DNA from 3 places in the Arthrobacter sp. DMZ02-1R genome. Region 1 is predicted to be linked to each of the others. Evidence: riboswitches for the same ligand, from Rfam matches in the RefSeq annotation. Region 1 holds a riboswitch; each other region holds the start of a gene.
What was found. Region 1 has a riboswitch for cyclic di-AMP ahead of AC3ANQ_RS18215 (M23 family metallopeptidase). Riboswitches for the same ligand answer to the same signal wherever they lie in the genome.
Positions count from the first base shown of each region.

Region 2: another riboswitch for cyclic di-AMP. It lies ahead of AC3ANQ_RS01135 (hypothetical protein); the one in region 1 lies ahead of AC3ANQ_RS18215 (M23 family metallopeptidase).
Region 3: another riboswitch for cyclic di-AMP. It lies ahead of AC3ANQ_RS19790 (aggregation-promoting factor C-terminal-like domain-containing protein); the one in region 1 lies ahead of AC3ANQ_RS18215 (M23 family metallopeptidase).

Region 1 covers NZ_CM173230.1:3,833,404-3,840,711, reverse strand. Annotated here, with positions in the region: gene AC3ANQ_RS18235 (DUF3027 domain-containing protein) at 1-307, shown strand, start outside; gene AC3ANQ_RS18230 (MFS transporter) at 352-1,728, shown strand; gene serC (phosphoserine transaminase) at 1,750-2,880, opposite strand; gene AC3ANQ_RS18220 (iron-dependent transcriptional repressor DtxR) at 3,199-3,894, shown strand; cyclic di-AMP (ydaO/yuaA leader) riboswitch at 4,020-4,231, shown strand; gene AC3ANQ_RS18215 (M23 family metallopeptidase) at 4,234-5,055, shown strand; cyclic di-AMP (ydaO/yuaA leader) riboswitch at 5,201-5,368, shown strand; gene AC3ANQ_RS18210 (NlpC/P60 family protein) at 5,374-6,126, shown strand; gene AC3ANQ_RS18205 (HNH endonuclease) at 6,464-6,964, shown strand; gene mobA (molybdenum cofactor guanylyltransferase) at 6,999-7,308, shown strand, end outside.
Region 2 covers NZ_CM173230.1:246,438-253,745, forward strand. Annotated here, with positions in the region: gene AC3ANQ_RS01130 (PucR family transcriptional regulator) at 1-399, shown strand, start outside; gene AC3ANQ_RS01135 (hypothetical protein) at 542-1,696, opposite strand; cyclic di-AMP (ydaO/yuaA leader) riboswitch at 1,699-1,849, opposite strand; gene AC3ANQ_RS01140 (flavin-containing monooxygenase) at 1,992-3,068, opposite strand; gene AC3ANQ_RS01145 (TetR/AcrR family transcriptional regulator) at 3,141-3,761, shown strand; gene AC3ANQ_RS01150 (helix-turn-helix domain-containing protein) at 3,769-4,161, opposite strand; gene AC3ANQ_RS01155 (TetR/AcrR family transcriptional regulator) at 4,217-4,966, shown strand; gene AC3ANQ_RS01160 (acyl-CoA dehydrogenase family protein) at 5,171-6,454, shown strand; gene AC3ANQ_RS01165 (class I SAM-dependent methyltransferase) at 6,631-7,308, opposite strand, start outside.
Region 3 covers NZ_CM173230.1:4,161,709-4,169,016, forward strand. Annotated here, with positions in the region: gene AC3ANQ_RS19775 (hypothetical protein) at 649-1,476, opposite strand; gene AC3ANQ_RS19780 (response regulator transcription factor) at 1,737-2,477, shown strand; gene AC3ANQ_RS19785 (sensor histidine kinase) at 2,491-3,966, shown strand; cyclic di-AMP (ydaO/yuaA leader) riboswitch at 4,130-4,302, shown strand; gene AC3ANQ_RS19790 (aggregation-promoting factor C-terminal-like domain-containing protein) at 4,305-5,033, shown strand; gene AC3ANQ_RS19795 (bifunctional glycosyltransferase family 2/GtrA family protein) at 5,168-6,607, shown strand; gene AC3ANQ_RS19800 (glycosyltransferase family 39 protein) at 6,604-7,308, shown strand, end outside.

The DNA.
Region 1 (7,308 bases):
GTACGCGGTCGTGACCCGCAACTCGCGCTCCAAAGTGGTCACGGTCAGCGAACTTGGCCTGCTGCCGTCCGAGGACTCCATCCTCGCCCCTGAATGGGTGCCGTGGGCAAAGCGCGTCCGTCCAGAGGACGAGGCGATCCCCGACGAACTGGCAGGGGAAGACACCTCGACAGCGGACGGTTCCGTTGACGAGGACGCCCCCGACGACGACGGCGCGCCTTCCGACTACGACGACGCCCCTGATGAAGAGGACGACGCCGAAGAGGATGACGAGTCTGAAGCCGACGACGAAGTCGAGGCCGACTAGCCTTTGGCGGACCCAGCGAATGAACTCTTTGAAGGTGGAACCTGATGTCCACCTTCAAATCGCTGGGTGTCCTTAACTACCGCATTTGGTTCCTTGGCGCCCTTGTTTCCAACATCGGCACCTGGATGCAGCGAACCGCCCAGGACTGGCTGGTCTTTGCTCATCTGAGTAGCCACGACGCCGGTGCCATGGGCATTACCTTGGCGCTCCAACTTGGTCCGCAGTTGTTCCTGGCACCATGGGCCGGACTGCTTGCCGACCGCTACAGCCGACGCAGGCTCCTGGTCATGACGCAATCGGCCATGGCGGTCCTAAGCACTGGGTTGGGAATCCTCGTGCTGAGCGGCGCTGCACAGCTGTGGCATGTCTACGTGTTCGCGCTGATGCTCGGAGTGGTCTCGGCACTTGACGCCCCCATTCGCCAGACGTTCGTTTCGGAACTCGTCAAGGACGACTACCTCTCCAACGCCGTGGCGCTGAACAGTGCCTCGTTCAACGTTGCCCGCATGATCGGTCCCGCCGTGGCCGGCATGTTGACTGTGGCCGTGGGGCCGGGCTGGGTGTTCATGATCAACACGCTGACCTTTGTGGCGATGCTCGGCGCGATCCGCGCCATCCCCCTGTCCTCCTTGCGCGTCCAGCCCCGGGCAGCCGCGGGCAAGGGCCGTATACGCGAGGGCCTCCGCTATGTGCGCAACCGCCCGGACATCATGGTGGTCCTCGTCGCGATTTTCATCATGGGCACGTTCGGCCTGAACTTCGTCCTCTTTATCGCTGCGATGGTTGGCACAGAATTCGGCATGGACGCAGGTGCGTTCGGGCTCCTCAACTCGGTCATGGCAATCGGCTCAGTAGCGGGAGCGTTGCTGGCCGCCCGCCGGGGGAGGCCACGCATGCGGCTCATCTTCGCCGCGTCCGGCGGGTTCGGCATCGCGAGCGGACTCGCCGCCATGGCGCCGAACTACACCATGTTTGGCTTGGCGCTGATTCCGTGCGGCCTGTTCGCCCTGACCATGATCACTAGCGCCAACGGCTATGTGCAGTCCACTACCGAACCCGTCATGCGCGGCAGGGTCATGGCGCTGTACATGGCCATTTTCATGGGCGGAACGCCCATCGGGGCGCCCTTCGTCGGCTGGGTATCCAACGTTGCCGGACCCCGCTGGGCGGTCGGGGTGGCAGCGGCCGCCGGCGCCAGCACCGCCGTCGTCGGCATCATCTGGATCATCCGCGCGCGTCAGTTGCGGCTTCGCTTCGACAGCAGCGCCCCGGGGTTGCGGTTCTTCCGCATCGAGTCGCAAGGCACCAGCCCTGCCATGGACGACGGCGTTGACGGCGACAGCGCCGTTAAAAGGGCTGACGCCATTAAAAGGGCTGGCGCCGCCCGGGATCCATACCCGAACGACGCCGACCAGCCCTGACCGCGGGAACGCGGCGGGCCCTTACTTCTTCAGTTCGCCCACCACGAAGTCGATGCAGGCGAGCAGCGCCGAAACGTCGTCCGGTTCGATGGCAACGAAGGTAGCGATGCGGAGCTGGTTGCGGCCCAGCTTGCGGTATGGCTCCGTGTCCACGATCCCATTGGCCCGCAGCACCTTGGCAATGGCCGCGGCGTCGATCGAATCATCGAAATCGATCGTGGCAATGACGTTGGAGCGGTCCTCGGCCTTTGACACGAACGGGGTGGCGTACTCGGAAGCCTCGGCCCAGGTGTAGATGCGGCTGGCGGAGTCCGCCGTGCGCGCGGAAGCGAAGTCCAGGCCGCCGTTCTTGTTGAGCCATTGGACCTGGGCGTCGAGCGTCACAAGGGTGGACAGGGACGGCGTGTTGTAGGTCTGGTTGAGCTTCGAGTTGTCGATGGCCGTCTGCAGATCCAGGAAATCTGGAATCCAGCGGCCGCTTGCCTTGATCTTGGCGGCGCGCTCAAGAGCGGCGGGGGAGAAGAGGCCAAGCCAAAGTCCGCCGTCGGAGGCGAAGTTCTTCTGCGGTGCGAAGTAGTAGACATCGGCCTCGGCGACGTCCACGTCCAGGCCACCGGCAGCCGAGGTCGCATCCACCAGGACCAGTGCGCCGTCGTCTACGCCGGCAACCCGCTTCACGGGGGCCGCTACGCCGGTGGACGTTTCGTTTTGCGGCCACGCGTAAACGTCCACGCCTGCCTCGGCCTGGGAAACCGGGCGGGTGCCGGGCTCGGACTTGATGATGGAGGAAGCTTCCAGGAAGGGCGCCTTGTTGGTGGCCGAGGCGAACTTGGAACCGAACTCACCAAAGGAGAGGTGCTGTGCCTTCTTCTCTACCAGGCCGAAGCTGGCGACGTCCCAGAATGCGGTGGAGCCTCCGACGCCGAGAATCACCTCGTAACCCTCGGGTGCACGGAAGAACTGGCTGAGTCCCTCGCGGACGGAGCCCACCAGGTTCTTGACTGGTGCCTGCCGGTGGGAAGTGCCGAGGAGGGTTGCCGAGGCGGCAGACAGTGCCTCGATCTGCTCCGGGCGGACCTTGGAGGGCCCAGCGCCGAAGCGGCCGTCCTTGGGCAGCAAATCGGCGGGGATGGTGATGCTGTTGTCGCTCACGGGATGCTCCAATGGTGAAGTAGCGGCCTAGATGGGTCGTGGCAGGTGGCATCGCTGCCCCTTCGACTCCCCAATTCTGCCTGACTCCCCATGCGGGGACAGAACCGAACGCTTCATAGTCCGCCACGTGGAAAGCATCTGTTCCGCCGGACGCGGGACGGGGGCGGGATCGAGGGGGCACGAAAATTATTCGGAGTAATTCCAAATAAGCTAAGCTAGGAGCTGGCGCCCGGCCCGGGACGACCGGCGGGTAGACCGCCTGGCCGCTGCGGTACGGTGGAAAATACGCAAGATACTGCGCTCGAGGAGCTGAGCTGGATGACGGATCTGATCGATACCACTGAGATGTATCTTCGGACCATTTTGGAGCTTGAAGAAGAGAACATCGTGGCTCTTCGCGCGCGCATCGCCGAGCGCTTGCGGCACTCCGGGCCTACCGTTTCCCAGACGATCGGGCGGATGGAACGCGACGGCCTGGTGATTGTTTCCAACGACCGGCACCTTGAGTTGACCGAAACCGGCCGGAAACGTGCCACTGAGGTCATGCGCAAGCACCGTCTCGCCGAGCGGCTCCTGGCCGACGTCATCGGGCTGGACTGGGCCTATGTCCATGACGAAGCATGCCGCTGGGAACACGTTATGAGCGAGCGCGTTGAGCGGCGGCTCTATGAGCTCCTGGACCACCCCACGGAATCTCCCTACGGCAACCCCATTCCAGGACTCGAAGCCCTGGGCGGAGTTGCGTCTCACCCCTTTACGGATGGCGTGGTCAACCTTCTTGAAGCGATGAACGAATACTCACCGGACAACCGGGTCATTGTCAGCCGGTTGGCTGAACCGATCCAGGTGGAACCGGAGCTGTTGGTGCAGCTGGACGAAGGCGGAATCCGCCCCGGAGCCAGGGTTTCCCTGGAGCGTGTGGGGGAGTACATCTCCGTTCGCGTGCCCAATATCGACGGTGCCTTGGAGCTGCCGCCTGAGGTGGCCTCGCACGTGTTTGTCACGGTCTCATAGCGCTTTCGGCAAAGCGATCGGCAAAGATAACGGAATTATTACTGCGGGGGTTAATCCCCTATAGTTTACTACTGGCGCCGATACCAAAGCGTTACCTGATCCGAAGCCGAGTTCTGCCAGCGGATCAGGTGGATTAGTCCATTCACTGGCAGAAGCGGGGGAACCACCAGCGGCGGTCGAAAGACAGCCTTGGGGTGAAGTCCGCAGCGGATGTGCAACAAAGCGCAGGGCCTTTCCGGGGATCCCTCTGTGCTTCGCGCCCTCCACGCGGACCGGGTCCATGCACTCTCTGACCCGAATCCGACAGCTAACTTCGCAGGCTTGCCAGAGAGGAACACTTTGACCACGCAGAACACCAGGGGCCGCAGACGCGCGTCCGGTCCTACTGCTGAGCTGCGGACCATGCAGGTCGTTGCGCACGATCGGCCCCGCGATCCGCATCGCGAAGTGCGCCGGCGCAAGGGCCCCTTGCGGCAAATAGCCGATTTCGCCGCCGCGAGCGGTGCGGGACAGAAGGCCGGTGTGGCCCTCGCCGCCACGGGCCTCATCCTGACGGTGGCCATGCCGGGTACCGGCGCATTGACGGCCGCCGCGGAATCGAACCAGGCTTCCGCGGCTTCGGCGGGGACGCAGGCCGAGATTCCCGCTGCGGCCAATGCCACCATCGACTTCAGCCGAGCTGCCGTTTCCACTACGGCGGATCCTGATAGCAAACTCAAGCAGCTCCTGAGCGCGCAGTCGGTCGGCAGCATCAAGACGTCGTCCTCGAAGGGCACGCTGGGGGCTCCGCTGGACACCCTCACCACGGCCTCGCCGTTCGGCTACCGCGTGAACCCCATTACGGGAGGCCTAGGGGAGTTCCACCGTGGCCAGGACTTCGTGGCCCAGTGCGGCACCCAGGTACATGCGGCTGCGGCCGGCAAGGTCACGTTTGCGGGCTGGCACCCGTATGGCGGTGGAAACCGAATTGTGGTGGACCACGGCAACGGCCTGGAGACCACGTACAACCACTTGTCCTCGTTCAGCGTCCAGGTGGGCCAAACAGTCAACCGCGGCGACGTCGTCGCTTTGAGCGGCACCACTGGCGCCTCCACCGGCTGCCACCTCCATTTTGAAGTCATGGTCAACGGCGACGTCGTTGATCCCCTGGGCTGGCTGTAGCCAATCCGATGGACGTCTCTCGCATGCTTGTCACGCTCCGTGACCTGAATGTGACATTCAGCCAAAACTCCTGTAGCGTCTAACTCGCATCAACTTTTAGAGAGTTGATGCACTCGGGTGGATTGCCTAGCTCTGCCACTGCCTGAGGTTCCGTTCGCAAAACATCGTCTGGCAGAGGCGGGGGACCCACTTTTGGTCATCTTCATCGATGGCCTTGGGGTTAAGTCGCATTTGTTTCCTACCGGAAGCATTGCGGCCGGATGACTCCCATCCGAATCCGACAGCTTACCTCGCGGGCATAGGGAGAGGCCTCTTAACGTGTCTTCACGCACTACTCTTGCGCGCCACCGCGCCGCGGTCACCAAGACCAACTCGCTTGCCGTCATCGCTAAGACCGTCGGCAGCAACGCCGGTGGTGTAGGCCGTCAGGCAGCAGTTATCGCCGCTGCGTCCGGTCTGGTTCTCACTAGCGGTATCGCGGCCAACGCTGCCGAAACCAATGTCCCCCGCGAGTCCACTGCGACCTCCACCCTGGAAGTCCAGTCCATCGCCCAAGCCAGTATTGCGGCCGACTCCTCCGTCGCCATCAAGTACGAACGTCCGGCTGTTTCCACGGCGGCTGCTCCGGTTGTCGAAGCTCCGGTTGCCGTCCAGGAAGCTGTTGCCGCTCCCAAGGCCGCTACGGGCGCCGGAACGCTCTCTGTTTCCGCCGCTGTATCCCCCGCCGCGAAGGTTGCCAGCGGCAAGGGCGCAGCAATTGCGGCCGCAGCTTACGCGCAGCTTGGCGTTGCCCAGGACTGCACCGCCCTCGTTTCGAACTCCCTGGCCGCTGTTGGCATCAACTTCCACGGTTGGCCGGCAGACTACATGTCCCTCGGCCGCACGGTCAGTGCTGCTGAAGCACAGCCGGGTGACCTCGTTTACTACCAGAATGGCGGCATGGGCAAGGCCCACATCGCTGTTTACGTCGGTAACGGCATGGCCGTCCACGGCGGTTGGAACGGTGGCACCACTGCTTTGTACAGCGTGAACATCGGCTCCGGTCCGGTCTACATCCACGTTGGTGGCTAAATAGCTTCTGCTAAACAGTTTCACAAGAACATCCCCGCTGGTCCGCCCGCGGGGATGTTCTGTTTTAACCAGCATGTGCCACAACTTGTGACCACCGTCTGCTGAGGACGATTCCGTGCCCGCGGCAGCGTCAACAGCCGTTGCCCCCGGACAGTTGAAGGTTCCCGCCACGTGTCCGGTACATGAACTTTGCCCGACACAGTGCCGGATCCCACCCACGGATTCGTTGATCCGGCCTCCGCGTGTTTACTCTTGTGATGTCGATCCACAGCCCGTACATGCAGAGGGCAGCCGGCCCTCGCGCCCCTGACGGGTGCGGCCGTGAAGAGGTACGTGCATGCGCACACTCGTTCTGAATGCTGGATATGAACCGCTGGCGGTAGTAACCTTCCGCCGGGCGCTGGTCCTTGTGCTCACCGGAAAAGCGAGCGTAGTGGCAGAAGGCGACGAGCCTGTCGTCGGGCCACAGGAGATTCTCGGACGTCCCTCCGTGATTCTGCTCAATCGCTACATCCGGCCGAGGTACAACGCGATCACGGCGGTCACACGCCGCGGCGTCTTGCGCCGCGACGGTCACCGTTGCGCCTATTGCGGGAAAACAGCCCACACAATTGACCACGTCCACCCCAAATCCAGGGGCGGCGCGGATTCCTGGGAAAACCTGGTGGCAGCGTGCCTGCGCTGCAACAACGCCAAGAGTGACCACACACCGGCCGAAATGGGCTGGAAATTGAGGTTCACTCCGGCGGCGCCCACCGGGACTATCTGGCAAATCAAGGAGCTTGAGAAACCTGCGCCCGCGTGGGATCCCTTCCTCCTGCCCGAATCGGCGGCCTGAACCGAACTGAGCCCGCCCCCGGTAGTCTGGGCTGGTGGACTTTGATGCGGTGATCTTGGCGGGTGGCAAGTCCTCCCGCCTCGGTGGCGTGCCCAAAGCCCAGCTGACGTACGACGGCGCAACGCTGCTTGAGCGCGCCCTCGCGGCCACGCACGGGGCCGGGCGGGTCGTCGTCGTCGGGCCGGATCCCGGCACGTTGCCGGACGGCACAGTGACCGCCCGCGAGGACCCTCCGTTCGCCGGACCGGCAGCGGCGATCGAAGCCGGACTCCTTGCGCTTGAGAAGCATGCCCGCGCGGGTCTTTCCGCAAAGGAAACATCCGCGCCGTGGGTACTCGTCATGG
Region 2 (7,308 bases), 1.3 Mb from region 1:
CTGGGGCGGGCCTACCGGCAATCGAAGCTCGCGGCCCAGGCTGCCGCCGTCGATCCTCCACTCGGCGAGCTCGTGGACAGCCGCTCGGCGGGCATCTACCAGTTGTTTGAACGGCTACAGGCGCCTGGCGGCTGGGACGATTCGGGCTCTTCACATTTCCAGGCGATCGAGGACGCAGACCGCAACGGCGAGCTCCTGCCCGTGCTCGAACTGCTTTACGACAGCGACGGTTCGGTCCAGGACGTGGCCACGAAGCTGCACTTGCACCGCAGCAGCATCTACAACCGGTTGGCCAGGGTCCGCCAGCTCATCGGCGCTGATCCGATGAATGGCGCTATCCGGCTCGAACTCCATGCAACGCTCAAAGCGCGCCGCTGGGCGGGGCGCCCGCGGATTTGAGGTTGCGCCGGTTACCGCTTGAACGGCCTCAGCTGAAGGCTGCAGCGCCAGCGGTCCGGGCGTCGTTGGACTGATGCGGTCCGGGTGCTCCTGCAGCACCGCCCGTGCCACACGACGGAAGAGGTTCGATGCTGTCCCATCCTCACTGCAGGACCCCGCTTGCAGCGTCCAAAACCGAACCGAGATCCACGCCTGGTTGGGTGGGCTGCGGGGAAGCCGTCGGTGCGCTGCTCGGCTTCACTGGCGGCTTCGGCTTCGATTGACCAGGTGGCGTGTGCGAGTACGGGTCGGTCGGGGTGGGCGTCGGTGAGGGCGGGTCGGTGGGGGTCGGTGAGGACGGGTCGGTTGGGGCCGGGGTCGGGGTGACCGTGACCGGCGGAGCCGGGCTGGGAACCGGAGCAGGTTGAGCCGGCGTGGGAGCGGCCGGCACCGGAGCAAGGCTTGGGGGCAGCGCTGATGGGACTACAGAGGGAACCCGAATGGAGATTGATGGTGCCCCCGCGCTCGACGGCTTGACGGCGACGGGCGCTTGCTGCGGCCCTTGCGCTGGATCCGCCGTGGTCTGACCGGCCTTTGCGGCCGGGGCGTTTGCCGAGGGTGAAGCTGTTGCGTCGGGGGAGACGCTCGCCACAGTGGAAGGGACGTCGGGCTGTACGGAGCTTTGGCTGTCCGCGTCCTTGGCGCGGGTTTCCTGGCCGAAGAAGGGCAACTCAAGGGCATGGCCCAAGGATCCGGCGGTCAACAAGATGCCGAGGGCTCCGGCCACTACTGCCATTCGGTTGCTCATGGTCCGGATGGTCGCAGCCTTCTTCAGGACGGCATGGGGTTCGCGGTTGAACGACGATCCGGCGAAGGACGCCGGAGCGAAGCCTGCACGGGTAGCCGTTGGAAGGGCGGTTGTGGGTGCCTTCTGGGTTTCGGCGGGGGGTGCAACGGTCGGGATGGCCGTGGTGGCGGGTTCCGGTTCGGCGGGGGCCGCCGTCGTTGTTGCCACTATCGGGATGGCTGCGGTGGCTGGTTCCGGGGCGGTGGCGGGTTCCACCGTTGCGGGTGCCGCGGCCGGAAGGTTCGCGGTCTCGCTGGCTTGGGCTGCCCGCTTCCGCTCGGCCGCGCGGGCGGCCGCTCGCGTGGTGGGCGTCGTCGTCGGGTTCGTCGGGGTGGTGGGTGCCGGCGTCGAAATTTCGGAAGCCGGTTCAGGGACGAACGGTCCGCTGTCTTGGGCCCGACGGCGTCCGGTCGGTTTGGTGCGCTCGCGCGCCACTTGGGCACGGCGAGGCTGATCCATGGTTGGGGACATGGTGATTGCCTCTCAACGCCTCCGAGGTTAGCTGTCGGGTTCGGACGAGGCCGTCCGGCCGCGCATGGCGGCTTCACCCCAAGGACCTGTGGAGAAGTAGGCCCGGAGACTCTGGGTCCCCCGTCTCTGCCGCTAATCTAGCGGAATCCGGGTTGCGGCAGAGCTCGGCGTCAGCCCGGAAGCGACCCAGCTGGGGATTGGGTCGCCCCTCGACCGTACAACAGCCGGCCAGAAATGTCACATTTAGATAACGGGCCGGGCGACCGGTATTCCGCTGGGATTTTCGCCCAGCGATCTAGTCCCGCGACGCTCCAGCCTGCCCGGCGATGAGTCCGGCGACGTGTTCGGCGTCCCGGCCGACCCCACCCACGAGGCCCGAGGTCAGTCCGTATTGGAATGGCATGCCCACGAAGAACAGCCCCGGCAGTTGCTCCACGGCTCCCCGGCAGGTAAGCGGCCAGCCGTCCTCGTCCGCCGGAAGTCCTTGGATCCAGGCAAAGTGCGGTTGATAGCCGGTAGCCCAGATCACGGTGGAGACAGGGAGTGTTTGGCCATCGTCCAGGAGCGGCTGGCCCCCACGGGTGCCCGTCAGGCGTGGCAGGCGGGTGACTCCCGCGGCGTCGAGCTCTTTCGTGGACGCCCGGATCAGCGGCGCGCCGTGCTTGGTGAAGCCGACCGCAACTTTGCGGCCGATAGGAGTGGATCGGTTCATCACGTTGTGGATGAAGAGCCACCAAAGCCCCCCGGCGTATCGCGTCACAGGACCCGGAACGTGGAACGGGGGAGTTCCGGCGACGTAGGTGCGGTGGCTGGATGCGAGCTCCAGGGCAATTTCGACGCCGGATGTGCCGGAGCCGACCACCAGGACATCTCCGGGCGGAACCGAGTCCGGGTTGGCGTACCCCGCGCCGTGCAGTTGGTGAATGCCCGGGTCCAAGGCCTCTGCGAAGGCTGGAATCCTTGGGCGGGCATTCGGGCCTGTTGCAACAACCACGTTCTTGGCCAGGATCGGTCCGGAGCTTGACTGGACTCGGTATCGCCCGTCGTCGCGCTCGATTCCGGTCACCTGGACGCCATGACGCACCGGGAGGTTCCAGTTACCGGCGTACGCCTCGAGGTATTCGGCCATGGCGTCTTTGCTGGGAAAGGTGCCCCGGTTGGCGGGGAAGGGCAGGCCGGGCAGGGAGTCGTGCTGCGCAGGGGTGAAGAGCCGCAAGGAATCCCAGCGGTTCCGCCACACATCGCCTGTGCGGGCATGTGAATCCAGGATGAGGAAGTCTTGCCCTTGTTTCTTCAGATGGAATCCGGTGGCGAGCCCGGCCTGTCCGGCGCCGATAACCGCGGTGTCTACTTGCTCAACGTTCATGTCCATCGCGAAGCCTCCTGAGGTGTGCCAGCTTGACTAGAATAGCATTCTAGTCATTGGAATGCTATTCTTTTTTTCGTGGAGATTCGGCATAACGACAGGCGGGTGGCTCAAGCTGTCGCCACCAAAGCTGCGGTGGTCGAGGCCGCCAAGGAACTGTTTCTGAGCAGGGGATACGTGGCCACCACTATCGGGGCAGTTGCCGAGCAGGCTGGCGTGGCTATCCAGACCATTTACAACTCGGTGGGCAACAAGGCGGCGCTACTCTCGGCCGTGGTCGACGCTACGGCTGCCGGTCCGGAGGCGCCCCGCTCCGTTCCGGAAACCATGCGCGAGCGGACAGCCGCAGCCGTCGACGCAGGCGCGGTCATTGAATTGTTGGCTGACTGGTTCTCCGAAGTGCACCCACGGAGCAGCGAATTGTTCAGCGTCATGAGGCAGGCATCCGCCGTCGACGCTGAAGCGGCCAAAGTGCTGAGGGACCGGGCAGAGCTCCGGCTACGGAACTACGCCGAAGCGGCTGACGCGCTCCGGCAACGCGGGGCGCTGACCTCCGGCATGAGCGATGAGCAAGCAGCGGCCGTTATCTGGTCGGTGGGGCACCCTGACACCTATCGATCACTGGTACTGGATTTCGGCTGGGAACCGGAGCGGTACCGGGATTGGGTCCACGCGGCGCTGAAGGCGGCCCTCGCCTAGCTTTTCGCTACGTGCTTTCCTTGTCTGCCGCGGCCTTCTTCTTCTGGGTCTCCAGCCACGCCATGATGTCCGCGAGGCGGATACGGCGGTGTGTGCCACGGTATTCGACAGGGATTTCGCCACGGTCGGTCATGTTGCGCAGGTAGGTGTGCGAGATTCCGGCGAGTTCGGCCGCCCGCGACGTCGTGAGCATTTCCTCCACGCTGCTGACGGTCACAGCTTCGCCGCGGCCCAGCCGGCCGAGGAGATCGACGACGGCGTCCCTCGCCTCATCGGGCAGCCGGTGGACGGTGCCGTCGACGAAAACGGTGATGTCGTTGCTGTCCTGGAGTGAGCGCGCCAGGTTCCGGGCGTCGTCTGCCGGCAGGCCGGGCGTCACGCGGGGAGCTATCAATGCCATGGCAGAAGCCTAGCCGCATCGATTTGTTGGGCGGAACTGCGCTAGATTCACGCCTATGGTCAACTACCCCGCGAATCCGGATCCGGGCCCCGCCGTGGCCGTGGCAATCGAGCTGCTGGTGCGGCAAGGCTACGACGCTACCTCCGTAGACGACCTAGCCGATGCCGCAGGAATCAGCCGCAGCACGTTCTTCCGCAAGTTCGGTTCCAAAGAGGACATCGTTTTCGCTGATCACGACCGCATTCTGGCGCGGGTTCAGGAGCTGCTTTCGCGCACGACGACGGCTCCGTTGCGTTCGGTTGTGGATGCCGCGCTCTTGGTCTTTGACCACCACGTAGGCAACCGCGAAACCTCCTTGGCGCGCTACGAGCTCCTGCGCCGCGTGCCCGCCCTTCGTGATCGTGAACTGGTCATGACGCATCGCTATCAGCGGGCCTTTCGAAGCCATCTCCAGGCTGCACTTCCCGAGGACGGGAACCGGGAACTTACTGCCGTGGCCTTTGCTGCGGCGGTAGTCGCGGTGCACAACAGCATTCTGCGCCAATGGCTGCGGGCGGCTGTTGACCGCGAGCACATCGAGGGCGAGGCGCGGCAAGCTGAAGCCCGAGGGTTGGCCGCCGGGCTCGCGCGGGATTTGGAGGCTCTGGCTGACACTTTCGCCGGGGGTCCTGCCCGGGTTCCAGCAAGCCAGGCGGCCGGTGCGCCGTCCGCGGAAAGTGGCCGTCCCGCCGTCGTGGTTGCTGTCCTGGATCCAGCCGCAGGCACGGAACAAATCCTCCAAGCGGTCCGCGAGGCCCTGACATAGCTCGTTTTCGTCGCGGGCGTCGGATTCTGCTGGATCAGTCGGGTGTCCAATCAAAACAACCCCGTGGTTTCGCGGCTCCGTCTTTGGGCGCGGCGGAGTGATCCAGCAGAAACTCCCTCACTGGAACTGGGTTCCTTGACATGAAACTGAGTGTCAGCGCATGCTGGGAGTCGCAGATCGCAACCCCAGAGCGAGGATTCCCCCATGACGACGACGTCCGACGACACTTCCGCAGAACTGAATGCCGTTTTCCCGGTTGGCGCTGTTTTCCCGGATGGCGCTGTTTTTCCGGTTGGCACAATGGAGCCCGAATATGTCCTGAACGAAGCGCTGGACCCGGATCCGGCCTCCGTTTTCAAGGACATCAGCAACGAGGACCGCGCCTACTGGGATCGCGCCCGGGCCTTTGTCCAAGATGAAGTCCTTCCAGTCATCGCGGGCTACTGGGAGCGCGCGGAGTACCCGCTGCACCTCGTGAAGCGTCTGGGCGAACTCGACCTGCTGCGCGACGGGATCGACGTCGACGGGTTCCCTGCCATGAGCAAGACCGCTGCCGGGCTGGTCACCATGGAGCTGAGCCGCGGAGACGGCTCCATCGGCACCGTGGTGGCGGTACAAGGTGGTTTGGCATTGCGTTCCGTGGCCGAATGCGGTTCTCCCGAACAGCAGGCCCGCTGGCTTCCAGCGCTTTCCCGGGCCGAGGAGTATGGGGCCTTCGCGTTGACCGAACCGGCGCACGGCTCCGACTCGGTAGGGCTCGAAACCACTGCAACAGCCGTCGAGGGCGGTTATGTCCTCAATGGCGAAAAGAAGTGGATCGGCAACGGCTCGATCGGCGGCGTGACGGTGGTCTGGGCCCGGGGAGGCGACGGGCAGGTCCATGGCTACCTTGTCCCGCAGGATTCCCCCGGCTACTCCGCCACCACCATTGAGGGCAAGCTCTCGCTGCGGGCCATCTTTCAGGCACACATCCGATTGGAAAACGTCTTCGTGCCGGCGGAAAACGTCCTTCCGGACGCCCGGAGTTTCAAGGACACCGCCCGCGTCCTTTTGGCGACCCGGCTGGGAGTGGCCTGGTCCGCCGTCGGGCATGCCACTGCCTGCTACGAGACTGCGGTGCAGTACGCCGTCCAGCGCCGGCAGTTTGGCCGCCCGCTGGCAGCTTCGCAGATTGTGCAGGAGCGTCTTGCCCGCATGCACTCCGAGCTCGCCACCATGCAGCTCATGGTCATGCAGATGACCAGGCTGGACGAAGAAGGCGTCCTGACCCCCGCGCAGGCGGCGCTCGCGAAGTTCACTTGTACCCGCACCGCCCGCAGCATCGCCTCGAACGCGCGTGACCTGCTGGGCGGCAACGGAATCCTGTTGGTCAACCGCGTGGCGCGGCACTTCGCCGATATCGAAGGCATCCATACATATGAGGGCACGGAAACCGTCCAGGCCCTGATCATAGGACGCTCCATTACGGGCATCTCCGCCTTCGCCTGAGCGGCTTGCCTCTTGCTCCTTGCCCCTCGTGACGTCCGCTCACTCTGTGACGCCCGCTCACCTTTACGGCCTTTTGACAGAACCCTCCTGCAGATTTGAGCCCATTCGACAGAACCCTCCTGCAGATCTGCAGGCCCTATTTCCCTCATCCCGGTGCGGTCGCTGGAGCCATGGCGTCACTCCACCACGGCAATCGCGAAGCCACCCCACGCGCGCTTCTTGTTGGTCTCACGACCGAGCACATGCAGTTCGAGTAGCGCCAATCCACGGGATCGGAGAAGTTCGGATAGACGCTCTCCCGACGGTGGTGCACTGTCCACGCCGAACTTCAACTGTTCTCCCACTGCTTTGGCCGCAGCCCTCCCGTACCGCCAGTACGGCGTGTTCGACTCGAGGGTCTCGGTCGTGAAGTAGTCGAACGCGAGCAGGCTGCCCTTGGCGCAACTCGCAACTTTGCTCAGTGTGTCCTCGATCGCTCCCCGGTCGAGGTACATCGTCACGCCCTCCCAGAGGAATAGAGCTGGGCGCCGGGGGTCGAACCCTGCGTCCACGAGTTTGGCGAGCCAGTCGTCCTTCTCGAAGTCCGCTGTCACGAACGTGACCCTGCGTGCGTCGATTCCTGCCTTGATCAGTATCTCGCGCTTGACTGCCTGCGTCTTCGGGGCATCAACCTCGAAGGAAGTGACCTGCGTGTCCTGCGGGAGGCGGTATGGGCGGGTGTCGAAGCCGGCTCCGAGGATGACCAACTGGTCGATCCCCGGAAGGAAGCGGTCCAGGGACCCGTCGAAGAATGTGACCCTGGCCGACGCCTCGGCTTGTGGAGGTATCTCGCCCTCGAAGGGGTACCGGAAGGT
Region 3 (7,308 bases), 330 kb from region 1:
CGCAATGAGATGGGGAGGGGCGCCCGACGCTGGGCAGGGGGCGAATGCCTGAAACCTTTTGGGGTAGAAAGTTAGGCATGCATTCGACAACAGCTCATCGAAATACCAGCGGGTGTGCTGGGTTCGATCGCTGCGGCTGCAGATGCTGTTGAGTTCTTGTTCACATTTGAAGTGTGCAACGTAACAAAGGGAACTTGCAAGTAACAAAGGGTCAAACCGTCCACATTTTGAGACGAATCACACTATTGTGCTGCATGTCACAATTCAAGCATGTCCAAATGTGACCCATTCTCGTTCGTCACAATGGCCGTTTGGAACGCAATATTCGAAGATAATTTGATCGATTTGGCAATTTTTGAATCTTAAGTCACGTCACGCGCTTGCCTTTGAATCTCGAGATATGAAACAACCCTTGTCCAATCCCGAATCTGCGTCTCATGAAAATTTTCCGGCAAATCGTCTGCTAGGGGCCTTGTAGAAGGCCGGTTGAGCATGGTTTGAAGCTCGCGCCGGCACAGTTTGAACGCCGGTTGGGACGCCGTCGTGACCCTCGTTGCCTTCGGAGGGCGCTTGCGACCCGGGGAGTCGCGTTGTTCTGAGGACAAAGCGCGGCAAAGAGGGGCACGACGGACACCATATGCACCATCACTAGTTGGTGGTGCCGGAGCCTTGAGTACTTGAGGTGGCAGTGGCAGTCACGATCTGGATGGACTGGGCCGTGTACTTATCGGAATCCTTGAGCGCGGTGACCCTCACGCTGGATCCAGATTTCACATCGGCAAGGGTCAGGGCCGTGCCGCCGGCCGTGCCGCCGGTCGTGCTTCCGCGTTGCCGCACGCCCTCCGCCACCACAACGTCCGTTCCCAGGACATAGGTACGGGTGAATCCATCCTCGCTCTTGACCGTCATGGAGCTCGCCGAGATGTCCGTGACGGAGCCCAGCTGCCCCACCATGGTGACGTAGGTGCCGTTTTGCAGAACCACGTACTCAGAGTGGATGGCCCCATTCAGGCCGCCCATGCCCACACCCAGGCCGCCCGGGCCGGCGTTCGTGCCACCCGGGCCACCGAATCCGCCCGGGCCGTTCTGCCCGGCCTGTCCCGCGGCACCTGGCCCAAGGGCATTGCCGGTATCCGCAGCAGTTCCATTTCCAGCAGCGTATGCACCTGCTCCAGCCGCCGCCGCGACGACGACGGCGACCCCTCCGACGATGAGCCCCTTCTTCAGTGTCCAGTTCTTGAAGAATGAGGGACGGGGCTGCCCGGGGGTGTATTGCTGCGGCGCACCCCACCCGGCGGCGGGTTGCCCGGGTTGCTGGTTAAGCGGCTGCTGGTTCACCGGCTGCGGCGCACCCCACCCGGCGGCGGGTTCCCCGGCTAAAGGTTGTCCGGAATCATCAACGGGCCGGATCACCGGCCGCGGCTGCTCATTCCCCTGTACGGACCCAGGTACGGAGGGGTTGTTTTGCTGATCCATGGTGTTCTCCATCGAAGTCGAGACTGTTTGGGTCGTAGTTGTCCTTGTCCCAAACAGCGTCAGCCGCTTTCCTGTGTGCGGGCTGTGCCGAACTGCAGGCCTTCCTGTGACCTGCGGCGTGTTGTGCCGGACAGTGGCGGAAAGCCCGCCACTGCGCGCTTGGCGTACCGTGCCTTTGGACAGGTGGCTAGGCTGAGACTCACAGGGTGCTCACAGCATTGGCAAAGCACCGGCAAACCGGCAGATTGGAGAGTTGTCCCATGGCATCCTCGCACTCCATGACAAACAACCTTCCCCAGCTCAGCCACCCGGACGGTTCCCCCATCCGCGCCCTTGTGGTGGACGACGAACCCAGCCTCGCCGAGCTCATGAGCATGGGCCTCCGCATGGCGGGTTGGTCGGTGGCCGTGGCCGGCGACGGACCCGCGGCGGTCAAGCTCGCCAAGGACTTCCGGCCCGATGTCCTGGTGCTGGATGTGATGCTTCCAGGGTTCGACGGCGTTGAGCTGCTTGGCAGGATCCGCGCCTTTGCGCCTGAGGTGCCTGCGCTCTTCCTCACCGCGAAGGACGACGTTCAGGACCGCATCGTCGGGTTGGCCGCCGGCGGGGACGACTATGTCACCAAGCCGTTCAGCATGGAGGAAGTCCTGTTGCGGCTGCATCGCTTGGTCCAGCGTTCGGGCGTTGCCGCGATGGACACGGCCGAGCTGGTTGTGGGTGACCTGACCCTGAACGTGGACACCCGCGAAGTCACTCGCGGGGGCGAAGACATCCAGCTGACGGCAACCCAGTTCGAGCTCCTGCGCTACCTCATGGAAAATCCCAAGCGCGTGGTCAGCAAGGCCCAGATCCTGGACCGCGTGTGGGACTACGACTTCGGCGGGCAAGCCAACATCGTGGAGCTCTACATCTCATACCTGCGCAAGAAGATCGAGGCCAACCACCCGCCCATGATCCACACTGTGCGCGGAGCCGGCTACGTCATCAAGCCCGCCGAATAGCCCGGGACGCCGAATGTCCGCGCTCTCGGGTATCCCCCGCCAGGCCGACCATCGCTGGTTCGATCCTTCAACCTGGCACCTGCGCACACGCTTGATCCTGGTCTCCATGGCACTCCTGGTGGCCATCTGCGGAGCCGTGGGCGTGGTCAGCTACGCGTCTATGGACGTTTTCCTCACCAAGCAGCTCGACCAGCAATTGATGCAGGCTTCCCATGGCCGCCCGCCCATAGGTGATCCGAATGGACGCCCAGATCCTTTGGACGCCCGGGGCCAGAGCATCGGCACGCTGAATGCACGCATTCTTGGCAGCCAGGTGAGCAGCGCCGGGTTCTTGTCCTCCGACGCCACCCGTACGTCCTTGTCGCCCAACGATGCCGGAATCCTGTTGGCTCTTCCCCACGATGGCCATCCGGTTGATCGGACCCTTTCCAATGGCGGTTACCGGCTGGTTGCCACTGAAACTCCTTACGGCGATGTTGTCATCACAGGCCTGCCGCTCGCCTCGAAAGAGGATACCGAGGCCTCGCTCGTGTGGACCATGGTGCTGGTGTCCTTGGGCGGGCTGGTGCTCATTGGACTCGCGGGAACCGTGCTGATCCGCCGCACCATGCGTCCCCTGGAGCAGCTCTCAGACGTCGCTACCAAAGTGTCGAAGCTTCCGCTCGACGCCGGCGAGGTGGCTCTCGCGGTGCGCGTTCCGGCGTCGGCGGCCCACCCCGGCACCGAGGTGGGCAGCGTCGGTCATGCTTTGAACCTCATGCTGGACAACGTCTCCAGCGCGTTGGAGGCACGCCAGCAAAGCGAAACCAAGGTGCGCCAGTTCGTGGCCGATGCCTCGCACGAGCTGCGGACGCCGCTGACGGCGATCCGCGGCTACACCGAGCTGTTGCGCATGACGGAGACGTTCACCGAGGACGGCCGCAAGTCGCTGGGTCGCGTGCAAAGCCAGTCCGAACGGATGACCACCCTCGTAGAGGACCTCCTTCTCTTGGCACGGCTGGACGAAGGAAAGGCACCCGAGTTCACCGATGTGGACCTCACGCAGTTGGTGATCGAGACCGTGAGCGACGAGAAAGTCATGGCCCCCGAGCACATCTGGCAGCTCAAGCTCCCCGATGAGCCCCTTACGGTCCGCGGCGACACTACGCAGCTCCACCAGGTCTTGGCCAATCTGCTCTCCAATGCCCGCAAGCACACGGAGGCTGGAACCACCGTGGTCACTGGAGTCATGCGCTCGGCCGATGGAAGCGCCGTGGTCACCGTGACCGATAACGGGCCTGGCATTCCGCCTGAATTCCAAGGCAGGATCTTCTCGCGTTTTGCCCGTGCCGACGCCGCCCGTTCCGGTTCCGAGGGCACGTCCGGGCTCGGCCTGTCAATCGTGGAATCGATCGTTCAGGCCCATGGAGGCACCGTCGAGGTGGCCTCGCGTCCCGGCCGGACGGAGTTTGCCGTGAGGCTTCCAGCGCTCAGAACCGCGGCGGCCTGAAGTCCGCCGAGAAGATCACGACGCCGGAGCGCGGCTAGCGCAAGTCGGCGCACCGGCGTCGTGATCTCCGTTACCTAAATGTGACTTAACCGGAGCCCTCCTGTACCGTCGAATGGGTGCGCGGGATCATTCCGGCCACCGCCGGGTAGGCGCCGAGCTCTGCCACTCCCCGGTGCCCAAACTCCAGGCAGAGACGGGGGACCCAGGTCTCCGGGCAAACGCTCATGTTGAGCCAGCCCTAGGGGTGAAGCCGTACCGCCACGATTCTCAGTGGCCACGGCCGGATGACCTCATCCGAATCCGACAGCTAACTCCGCAGGCGTCGAGAGGCAATCACCATGTCTGGTTCCAAGAATCAGTCGCGCCCTGTTGCGCGCCACCGCGGCGAAACTGCCCGGAGAAACAAGTCACGTTCCACCCTGAGGCGAGCCGCCGCAAACCTCGGCACCAGCCAGCGCATGGCAGTTGTTGCCGGCGTCGTTGCTGTGTTCCTCGGGGCAGGCGCCGCCACCCAGGCCGCCGGACAAGCCATCAACGCCCAGGACATGAGCCAGACGTCCGAATCGCGCGCCGTCGTAGAGCAAAGCGCGACGCCGTCCGCCACCGCCACGCCGTCGGCGAGCGAAAGTGCTAAGCCAAGCACCGCTCCGACGCAGGCACCCGCTCCCGCTCCTGCCGCCGTCGCACCCCAGGCTGCGGCACCGGCCGCTCCCGTGGCACCTCCCGCTCCGGCAGCCCCGGCTGCGCCAGTTGCCGTCGATGACCCCGCCGGCGCCCAGGCCTACGCCGCGAGCATGCTTTCCTCCTACGGGTGGGGCCAGGGCGAAATGTCCTCCTTGATGACCCTGTGGAACAAGGAATCCGATTGGCGGACCACTGCTACCAACTCCTCGAGCGGCGCTTTCGGCATTGCGCAGTCCCTGCCGGGCGAAAAGATGTCCTCCGAGGGCGCGGATTGGCGGACCAACTACCAGACCCAGATCCGCTGGGGCCTGAACTACATCAAGGAACGCTACGGATCCCCGTCTGCGGCCTGGGCGTTCCATTTGGCCCACAACTGGTACTAAACGCACAACGTACGCAGAGGTCCGTCCCTTCAGGGAACGGACCTCTACTGCGTTAATCAGGTCTCCCCCACATCCACAGCCGCGTCACAGGTTCCGCCTAAAGCACTCATATTCGGCGGCGGCACTCTGGATACATGACGCTCATCGAATCCACCACAGGAACCCTGAAGGACCCCGCGGTGGTGCCGCCGGGCCTCCCGATCCAACCCAGGACCCCTATTCAAGGCAGCACTGCCCTTCAATACAGCTCAGTGCGGCGCACCCCCGTGGACATCCACACCACCGTCCCCGTCCTCGATGTCACAATCCCCGTCTTCAACGAGGAGTGCGACCTCGAAGAGTGCCTGCGCCGGCTTCACGGCCATTTGCGCGAATCTTTCCCGCACGGCTTCCGCATCACCGTGGCCGACAACGCCAGCACGGACAGCACCCTGAAAATCGCTGAACGGCTGGCCAGGGAATTGCCGGAGCTCGTGGTGGTCCATCTTGAGGAGAAGGGACGCGGCAACGCGTTGCGCAAGGTGTGGCTCGCATCGCCGTCGCCCGTTCTGGCCTACATGGACGTGGATCTGTCCACGGATCTCGCCGCGCTTGCGCCCCTTTTGGCGCCACTGATCTCCGGCCATTCGGATCTCGCCATCGGCACAAGGCTGACCCGCAACTCCCGGGTTGTCCGCGGCCCCAAGCGCGAATTCATCTCGCGCAGCTACAACCTGATGCTGCACTCGTTCATGGGTGCCCGCTTCAGTGATGCCCAGTGCGGCTTCAAAGCGATCCGGGCCGACGTTGCCCAGCAGATCCTCCCCCACACCATGGACAACTCGTGGTTCTTCGACACCGAACTTTTGGTCCTCGCGGAACGCTGCGGCCTTAGGGTCCACGAAGTGCCCGTGGACTGGATCGACGATCCCAATTCCAGCGTCGACGTGATGCGCACCGCCCTGGCCGACATCCGCGGCATGGCCCGGCTCACGCGGGACCTCGTCTCCGGACGTATCCCCATCCCGGAACTGCGCGCAGCCCTTGCCCGCGGCCCGCTCCCGGCATCGTCCCGTACCGCAGAACAGAACCCGCGCAGCAGCCTGTTCGGGCAACTGGTCCGGTTCGCCGCGATCGGTGCTGCATCAACCCTCGCCTATGTGCTCATCTTCTTGTTCTGCCGCGGTTTCATGGACCCCCAGCTGGCCAACTTCCTGGCACTCCTCATCACGGCCATCGCCAACACCGGCGCCAACCGGCGCTTCACCTTCGGCATCCAGGGCGGCAACCCCATACGGCACCACTTCGAGGGATTGATCGTCTTCGGCATCGGCCTTGCGCTCACTTCCGGTGCGCTCGCCTTGGTGCACAGTACGACGACGCCGGACCGCTGGGGCGAGCTCCTCACCTTGGTCGGGGCAAACCTCGCCGCCACTGCAGCCCGCTTCCTGTTGTTCCGGCTGTGGGTCTTCCGGCAGCCCGGAACACGGCTGGCACCGCCTCCGCCGCCGGTCGCGGCGGCGGAGGGGCGGCCGGAGCCCGCGATCGAATCCACCTCACCAGACAGCCCGCTCACAGAAACGGCAGCATCATGACCTCCACGATCTCTCACGCAGGCACAGAGCCCGCCGCCGGAACCGACACGGCAGGTCCCGCCGTCGGAACTGTAATTTCTGGCAATGGGGACACAGCCCACGGTGGTCGCTCCACTGGCCCATCAACTCCCGGGGCCCCGGGAACCACGCCCCGCTGGGCCCGATATGCCTTTGGCCGCCAGCCCCGCTGGGTGCGGCCGTCCGCCGCCGGGCTCCTCGTGGCCACCGCGTTCCTGTATCTCTGGAATCTCGCGGCCATCGGCTATGGAAACTCCTTCTACGCTGCAGCCATCCAGGCCGGAACCAAGGACTGGACGGCATTGCTGTTCGGTTCGCTCGACGCCGGCAATGCCATCACCGTGGACAAGCCACCCGCATCGCTATGGATCCCGGCCTTAGTGGGCCGGATCTTCGGCTTCTCGTCCCTAAGCATGCTGGTTCCCGAGGCGCTGATGGGCGTGGCCGCCGTCGGGTTCCTCTATCTGACGGTCAAGCGCGTGTCCGGGCCCGGAGCGGGTTTGCTGGCTGGCGGCGCTCTGGCGCTGACTCCGGTGGCCGCGCTCATGTTCCGCTTCAATAACCCTGACGCCATGCTGACCCTGTGCCTGGTGTTGGCGGCGTACTTCACCACTCGCGCTATTGAACGCGCGGGCTGGAAGTGGCTCGCCGCAGCCGGAGCCGTGGTGGGCCTCGCGTTCCTA